One region of the Peribacillus sp. NPDC058002 genome, then DNA from elsewhere that is predicted to be linked to it. Evidence: riboswitches for the same ligand, from Rfam matches in the RefSeq annotation. Region 1 holds a riboswitch; the other holds the start of a gene.
What was found. A riboswitch is a leader RNA that binds a small molecule or an ion and turns the genes downstream of it on or off. The one in region 1 is predicted to bind glycine.
Positions count from the first base shown of each region.

Region 1 (4,624 bases):
AATCGTTGGCCTTAAAGTAAGTTTTTAAAAAATCATGAATTTCCCGTTGCTGCATGAACCTCACCTTCCTTCATGGATTGGGCGAATTGGATTAATGATGAAAAATTATCCATCTTGATCTTCATTTCGCCCTCTGTTTTGGACTCGCCGACCACATCGATTAAATATTCTTCAATATTGTTAATATCCAGTTTGGTTAGAATATCATCCAATTCTCCAATTACTTTTTCAAATAAATTTATTTTTTCGTATAGTAACTTCAGAATATGTTCTTCTACTGTATTTTTCGTGGCAAAGTTATAAATCATTACATCTTCTTCCTGACCAAGGCGGTGAATCCGTCCAATTCTCTGTTCGAGCCTCATGGGGTTCCATGGCAGGTCAAAATTAATCAAGTGATGGCAAAACTGAAGGTTTATCCCTTCCCCGCCAGCTTCTGTTGCAATTAATACCTGTATATTCTTTTGGAATAATTCTCTCATCCAGTCTTTCTTTCCGCGCTTAAAACCGCCTCGGAAAGGAACCGAAGAAATTCCATTCTGCTGAAGGTACCATTGGAGATATAGCTGAGTCGCCCGGTATTCGGTAAAGATAATCACTTTGTCATCAATTTTCTTGATCAGTTCCAAAGCTTTTTCAGCCTTGGAGTTTTGAACTGTTTCATTCACCTTAGAAAATAAATCATCAAGCTTTGCCAAAAAGTCAGGGGAAGGCTGATCATATTTTTCTTTCATATTCTTTAAAGTATAAAAGACCGCCTCTCTGCTGCTGCATGCTTCCCTTTGGAGGGTGAGAGCCGAAAAGGCGCTTCCTTTTGATCCATCCGAAATAGGCTTGAATTTGGAAACAGCATCATACAATGCCTGTTCCGTTGGAGAAAATTCAATGGTGATGGTTTCCACATGCCGTTTTGTCCATTCAATGCCAGTATCGGCCCGCCGGTTTCGAATCATGACAGTATTGACCAGTTCCTTTAGGTGTTCATCTTCAATGATGTTGCGGCCTTTCCCTTTATACTTTTCCGAAAAGAGCGAAGCATTTCCCAAGTGGCCCGGTTTCAATAACGAAACGAGGTGAAAAATCTCCTCGACTTTATTTTGAATCGGAGTGGCTGTCAGGAGTAAACAAAATTTCTTTTTCAGATTTTGGACGAATTCATAGTTCTTCGTCTTATTATTTTTAAGTTTATGAGCCTCATCAATAATGATGAAGTCATATTCCTGAGTGAAAATGATATCTCGATGTGGAGCGCGTTTAGCTGTATCGATGGATGAAATGACTACATCACAGGATTCCCAAACATAACTTTTTCTCTGAACAACTGCAGGTATATGAAACTTGGTATTCAATTCAAAAGCCCATTGTGTGACAAGGGAGGCTGGAACAAGGATCAATACTTTTTTTACAAGGCCCCTAATCATATACTCTTTTAGGATCAAGCCTGCTTCAATTGTTTTTCCGAGCCCCACCTCATCAGCTAAAATGGCCTTTCCATTCATCTTTTCCACCACTTGCTTCGCTGCTTCCAATTGATGGGGAAGCGGGGTTAACTGCGGAAGGTGCTTGGGCGCCTGTAAACCTTCAAAATCAGGGATGATAAGATTTTCCTCCATTTGAACCGCCAACTTATAAAGATCCCAATTTCCCCATGGACCGTCATTTTCCATTTTTTGCAGAAGCTCGTCATTCCATTCAGAATTGAAGGATATATTGATTTTCATAGAAATAACTCCCTCTTAAATCATAATTTCCTTAATAAAGGGTCAAAACCCGAACATTTCGTATGTGAAGTAAGAAAAATATTTCTCTTCAAAAGATATTGCAGAGATAAGTTTCTTAGGGTAGGATATAAGTATATTTAGAAAATTCAATTTCCAAACGCTACAAAGAATCTTTGTACATCTATTTTGCAGTTCGCGTTTTCTTAGTATGGGCTATAGGCTCTTAATTTATCCAAGATTACTGAAGGAGACACTCAAACGGTTTCTGAAGTTTTAGGAGAATTGGCAGAGAATGCATTCCATGATGCTCAAAGGTTTTACCGATGCTTGGGGCTATTTCGCTTCCTTTCATTGGCGAACCATTCATATGCGGGTGAAGATAAGGGGAGAGACTACGGATGTAGCGCCGAAGGAGCAAACTTAGCAGTGAATCTCTCAGGCAAAAGAACTCTTATTGGACGCAACTCTGGAGAGCGCCGCCCGTTTTGGGACGGCCACCAAAGGGGAAAACCTATTACATAGGTAAACTTTCAGGTTTCAGGACAGAGAAAAAGCTCAAATGGGCTTTCTCTGTCCTTTTTTGTGCTTTTTTCACATCATGAATCAGGATATACCTGATGCGAAATGACAAGAAGCTTTTGATAATGAAGCCAATCAATTTTTAAAAAAAATCTGAAGGGGGTCATTTTTTGACCAATTTAAAAAGAACACCACTATTTGAGGTTTATCGTGAATACGGAGGTAAAACGATCGATTTTGGCGGCTGGGAACTTCCTGTCCAATTTTCGGGTATTAAGGACGAACATGAAGCCGTACGTACAAAAGCGGGGTTATTCGATGTTTCCCATATGGGGGAAGTCGATGTTAAGGGTCCTGGAAGCCTTTCCTTTTTACAGAAGATGCTGACTAATGATATATCAAAGCTGCAGCAGGGCGGTGCCCAATATACCGCCATGTGTTATGAAAACGGAGGCACGGTTGATGATCTTATCGTGTATAAAAGGGCAGAGGACGACTATCTGCTCGTGGTCAATGCAGCGAATACAGAAAAAGATTTCAATTGGCTTCAAGCTAATTTAACGGAAGATGTCCAAATTACGAATGTATCGAGTGACTATACACAGCTGGCACTTCAAGGACCATCTGCAGAAAAGATATTACAAAAACTATCGGGAAATACTGACTTAAGTGAAATTGGATTTTTCAAGTTCAAGGAAAATGTCCTGATTAACGGTATCTCCACGTTGGTATCCCGTACTGGATACACTGGTGAAGATGGTTTTGAGATATATAGTGACAGTGAAAATGGTCCTGCCCTTTGGAAGGCGATTATGGAAGCCGGAAAGGAAGAGGGGGTTCAGCCGATTGGTTTAGGTGCTCGTGATACCCTGCGTTTTGAAGCGAAGCTGCCGCTGTATGGGCAGGAGCTTTCAGCGGACATCACCCCGATAGAAGCCGGTATTGGTTTTGCAGTGAAAGTGGATAAGGAAGTGGACTTTTTCGGGAAAGCCGTTCTTGCTGAGCAAAAGGAGAATGGAGCTCCCCGCAAGCTTGTGGGAATTGAAATGATTGACCGTGGCATTCCGCGTCATGGGTATAAGATCTACAGCGGTGATAAAGTCATTGGTGAGGTCACGACCGGTACCCAATCACCCACATTGAAGAAAAACGTGGGATTGGTACTTATCGATAAGGAATTTTCGGTACTGGATGCGGAAGTCGAAGTGGAAATCCGTTCCAAGCGTTTGAAAGCCGTTATCATACAAACACCTTTTTATAAAAAACCACGTAAATAGAGGGGAATGGTCATTAGATGAAACATCGTTATTTACCCATGACAGAGCAAGATAAACAAGAAATGCTGGAAGTTATAGGGGTATCTTCTGCTCAAGAACTTTTCAATGATATCCCTGAAAGCGTTCGCTTTCAAGGAGAATACGATATTAAGCCTGCTAAATCGGAACCTGCATTAATGAAAGAATTATCAAGGCTAGCTGCCAAGAATGCGGACCTTAAAAACTATGCTTCCTTCCTTGGTGCGGGTGTCTATGATCATTACGCACCGGTCATCGTCGATCATGTTTTATCCCGTTCTGAGTTTTATACGGCTTATACACCGTATCAGCCAGAAATTTCACAGGGCGAGCTTCAGGCGATCTTCGAATATCAAACGATGATATGCGAATTGACGGGAATGGATGTAGCTAACTCCTCCATGTATGATGGCGGGACGGCGCTAGCCGAAGCAGCCATGCTTGCTTCAGGCCAGACGCGGCGCAAGAAGATTCTCATTTCAGGAACCGTTCATCCTGAATCAAGGGAAGTTGTGAAGACATATGCGAAAGGGCAACGGGTGGAAGTGGTCGAAATTCCTTATAAAGACGGTGTGACGGATTTAGCTGCTTTAAGCGAATTGGCGAATGATGACATTGCAGGAGTGATCGTGCAATATCCGAACTTTTTTGGCCGCATCGAGCCATTGAAAGAAATGGAGGAAATCATTCATGGTGTCAAGTCCATGTTTATCGTTTCCAGTAACCCGCTTGCATTGGGAGCTTTGACATCCCCTGGAGCACTCGGTGCAGATATCGTAACGGGGGATGCCCAGCCATTCGGCATTCCAGCGGCATTTGGGGGACCTCATTGTGGCTATTTTGCCGTTACTAATAAACTTGTTCGGAAAGTTCCGGGCCGACTCGTCGGTCAAACGGTGGATGAAAATGGTAAAAGGGGGTTTGTACTGACCCTTCAAGCTCGTGAACAGCACATCCGCCGTGACAAAGCCACATCCAACATTTGTTCCAATCAAGCTTTGAATGCCTTGGCAGCTTCTGTCGCAATGACCGCGCTTGGGAAAAAGGGTGTCAAAGAAATGGCTGTGCAAAATATTCAAAAAGCGCATT
Region 1 is NZ_JBHVQU010000026.1:3,561-8,184, reverse strand. It holds gene ACFVSH_RS07660 (YqhG family protein) at 1-55, opposite strand, end outside; gene ACFVSH_RS07655 (DEAD/DEAH box helicase) at 33-1,721, opposite strand; glycine riboswitch at 2,095-2,182, shown strand; glycine riboswitch at 2,186-2,269, shown strand; gene gcvT (glycine cleavage system aminomethyltransferase GcvT) at 2,411-3,517, shown strand; gene gcvPA (aminomethyl-transferring glycine dehydrogenase subunit GcvPA) at 3,535-4,624, shown strand, end outside.

Region 2 (4,624 bases), on a different contig from region 1:
AGAGATTTGTTCCAAGGGTCTTTTTGGAACTTGCTCCTTCGGTGGCTTGTGTCGCATTGCACTCTCCCACAACTGTCATTCGCTTATTCAATTTGGTACATTTAGAATAGTAGTTGTGATTAATTATGTCAAGCAATTTTGAAAGCGTTAACAACACTATTCTAAAATAATCCCTTTCTCATCAAAATATAAGCATTCATATATCTTAATGGTTGCTTATTAAAGCGGGCAGACTGCCACTTAATTTCCCACTACCTTCCTCTGATTCGTCTGATCTACCTTCGTTTTTCGCATCTTATAAATCGCAATCAGCAAAAGAAACCAAACAGGAGTTACGAACAAGGCAACACGAGTATCTTCCGCAAGTGCAAGCACAACAAGTACGAACGCTAGGAAAGCAAGGATCAAGTAATTAGAAATTGGATAAAGTGGTAATTTAAATTTGTTCATTTTCGCTAGATCTGGCCTTGTTTTGCGGTATTTCAAATGACTGATGACAGTAATTCCCCAAATAAAGATGAAACATACTGTAGAAATACTTGTAATTAACGTAAATACTCCTTCGGGCATTAAATAGTTCAAAACAACGGAAGTTAGAATGACGACAGTTGAAAAGGCCAATGCATTGGAAGGTACTTTACGGGCATTAAGTTTTGCAAATGGCACAGGTGCATTTTTATCTTTGGCAAGTGAGTATACCATCCGGCTTGTACTGAAGATTGCGCTGTTACATGCCGAAGCGGCCGATGTTAGGACGACAAAATTGACGATACCGGCAGCTGCAGCGATACCAACTGCCACAAATACTTGGACGAATGGGCTTTCCGATGGGATGATTGCGTTCCACGGATAGACACTCATAATGACAATAAGTGCGCCAATGTAGAAAATTATAATCCGGATAGGAATATTATTGATTGCTTTTGGGATAACTTTCTCTGGATCTTCTGTTTCACCCGCTGTAAGTCCTACAAGTTCAATACCAACAAACGCAAACACTACCATCTGGAATGAGAGGATAAAGCCATTTATTCCATTTGGGAACATACCTTCGTGTCTCCATAGATTTGTGAAACTGGCTGCGCCTGAATCTGTGGAAAAGCCTTTAATAATCATGAAAATACCGATACCAATTAGTGCTAGAATAGCGATAACTTTAATTAATGCGAACCAGAATTCCATTTCGCCAAAAAGTTTTACGGTGGCTAGATTCATAAATAGCAAAATGACAAGCGCAATTAAACCTGGCATCCACTGTGGTACGGAAGGAAACCAATACTGGGTATAAAGACCAACTGCTGTTAAGTCGGCCATTGCGATTGAAATCCAGCAAAACCAGTAGGTCCAGCCAGTAACAAATGCCGCCATATTACCTAAATAGTCTTTTACAAAGTCAACAAAAGAATGATAGTTCAAATTAGATAAGAGTAGTTCTCCAAGAGCGCGCATGATTAAAAAACAAATGACGCCTGTAATCAAGTAAGCAAATAAAATTGATGGCCCAGCTAAATGAATAGATTTACCCGCTCCAAGAAATAATCCCGTTCCGATTGCACCACCAATAGCTATGAGTTGTACGTGCCTGTTTTTTAACCCTCTATCCAACTTTTGTTCCTGCATACGATTCCCCACTTTCTACTTTTATAGGCTACTTGGATTTTTTTCTTTATAAAGGGTCAGTCCTTCAATGAGTTAAATACTTAGCGTACTGGGAGACTGACCCCACTAATGTAAGCGCTTTCCTTAATAGGTACTGGATATAGATTTTTATCAAAATAGATTCATATTCTGTCCCCTTTTTTAATTTTTTTCTAATCTACCAACCTTTTTGAAAAAAATATTGTGCGGTAATCGTTGAAATTAAAAGATTAACTCTTTTTAACAGATTTCAATGCACACTCCTCTCTTTTTCCTTTTTTATCTTTCCAAATACAAAAAGGGCAGGGGAAAGATAGGGGGTTTCCTAACTTCCTCTGTCTTTTTACCTGAGAGTTTAACTCCTTCGGTGGCCTTGGGCTCTCTCCAGAGACGCGTCCAATTGTAGTCCATTTACCTGAGAGATTAGTTCCCTGTTTTTTAGGGTTTGCTCCTTCGGTGCTAAACAACGTTTAGTCTCTCCCACAATCATCATCCGCTGATATAAAGTTGCTTTAATAGTTGTATATTAACGGGTTTTAATGGGAATTTCAACAACTATCCGAAAAATCCCTATTTTCTGAATTTTAAACGCAGACGATATTTTTTTCTGACAGTTCATAAATTAGAAGTTATTAGCTATGCAAAATCAAATTTGTTGTATCGTAGGTGCAAACCAATCCACTTTTGAACGATGCTTAGAATAACGAAGGATTTAGGCATTTTGTCGATTGAAAATACGTCTAGATCTATAGATGGGGGAAGGTAATATTGTCTATATTTTTATCACAATTGATGTATGGAAAAAGAGAAAATTGACGTATTGCGAGACTCGCGAGAATCCTTGCAGCAGTAAAGATTGCTTAGGGGCATCCTCCTTCTCTTCTTTAACAACTTCCTCTTGGTCCCAACCACTTGCTAAATTAGCAATGACGATAATTGCTAGAACCCATCCCCACCACTTCTTTGGCTTCTTTAGCTTGATTTTCTTATCCTTACTCATTTCCGCTCACCACCTTTTTCGACTTTCAATATTTAATGCGAGATTTTCACCCATTACGGCTAAACCTATCACACCGATTTGTTGTTTTGCCATGGTCCATTCGTCCCTTCTTAATTATTAGAATCAAGCTTAGCTACTTTGAAATCAATCTTTAAATCTCGTCTCTAGTTATACAATAATAATCCTAATTGATCCAAATTATTTACTTGGATATACGTTACTCCGGTTCTTTCTTCTCCTTTCAGAGCCTGGTTTTGCAGGTAGATAAACACATATTCTTCTTGTAAGATTTAACCCCCACCCTTACAGGGAGAATGCTTGATTATCCCAGTAATGATAATAATTTCTAATTTAATTCTTCTTTTTTCGCCTGGATCATTTCTTTGATTTTTTCTCTAAATTTCTCATTCGTGAAAATATCCTGTGTGGTTGTTAAGTGTCGCTTGGCATGTCTGGAGAAGTTAGTCGCTGCCAACCACTGACTACAATATGGACATGGAAGCTGTGCGTCTACTTGCCATTGTGTCGTTACGAATCTATTTGTATTTGAATTACTTCTTTTTGCAACCTTATTGACTACCTTTGTATTCGTATCGACATAGGATCAGATGCTCTTTTTTACTCTAGCAATGGTGGAAAAACGGAGTCCAACAAAAATGTTTGGGGCGGCACAGAGCGACCATATTTAATGGTCAAAAACGATCCATATGATCCGTAAACTGCATGGAGCTTTAGTGTGAAGAAGCATCAAATAGACCTTACAAACTTAGATCTGACAAAACCAGATACATGGTGGGCTAATACGAAGGAAGTCGAACAAACACAAGAAATTTCTAATATAAAAGCATGGCTACAGTCAAATGGCTATACAGGCAAAGATATTAGAATTATCGCTGTCCCTTTACTCACCCTTCAAGCACCAACAAGTGGCGGCAGGGTGAGTAAAGGAAGTATTACGATTGAATTTATGGTGAAAGAAAAGGGGAAAGCACTACAACAAAGTGTAATATTAGAAGATGTAGCGGCTTCCAAAATTAGAGACATTATAGGTCTGAGCTTCATGAAAAGCTTTTTAATAGACAAAGTGGATACTGCAAAGGATACGATTAACGTTTCAGGAAAAGGCTTCGGCCATGGTGTCGGACTAAGCCAGTATGGCGCGAAAAAGGCTGGCGAACAGGGAAATACGTATCGCGAGATTCTTGCATTCTATTATGAAGGGACAAGCTTAAAACAAGCTTATAAGCCAGAACCTGAGGAAGTAGAACCAGTAAAGCCGGACCCGGCACCTGTCATTCCAACGCCAATCCCAACACCAGTTCCGGACCCTGCCCCTAAAGATGAAACAGCGCCAACAATTAATGATATAAAAACGTATTATGATACTAAAACAGACCAAGTCAAATTAACCTTTGATACGAATGAAAAAGCGAATGTGACAGTGGAAGTTAAGGATGAAAAAGAGGATATCGTCGCTTCTCTTGTTTCAGGGGACGAAAAGCCATCAGGATCGCAATTAGTCTTTTGGGATGCTTCAAGGGTAAGCACCGGTTCATACACCTTTGAAATTAGAACGATTGATAGTAGTAATAATTCAAGTTCAGCATCTGTTCCATTTTCATTAACAAAGCCTGACACAACGGCACCAGTTATTAATAATACAAATACATCATATGACTCAAAAGCGAATAAGGTTTTTCTAAAGTATGAGACCAATGAAAAATCAAAGGTTACTGTTCAAGTAAAAGACGCAAAAGGTAAAATCCTAGCTACTCCGATCAATAATACAGAGAAAAATGCCGGTATCCAATGGACCTCGTGGAATGTATCGAAGGTTTTGAACGGTAAGTACTCATTTGAAATTGCAACGATCGATAGTAATCAAAATAAAAGCTCGGCAACGGTTACATTTACATTAACAAAACCCGATACAACTTCACCTTCCATTAAGTATATAAAAACTTCATATGATTCAAGAACGAATAA
Region 2 is NZ_JBHVQU010000082.1:10,426-15,049, forward strand. It holds gene ACFVSH_RS15085 (amino acid permease) at 241-1,620, opposite strand; glycine riboswitch at 1,972-2,028, opposite strand; glycine riboswitch at 2,032-2,131, opposite strand; gene ACFVSH_RS15090 (hypothetical protein) at 2,411-2,638, opposite strand; partial or broken gene ACFVSH_RS15095 (NAD(P)-binding domain-containing protein) at 2,657-2,731, opposite strand; gene ACFVSH_RS15100 (hypothetical protein) at 3,375-4,624, shown strand, end outside.
Region 2: another riboswitch for glycine. It lies ahead of ACFVSH_RS15085 (amino acid permease); the one in region 1 lies ahead of gcvT (glycine cleavage system aminomethyltransferase GcvT).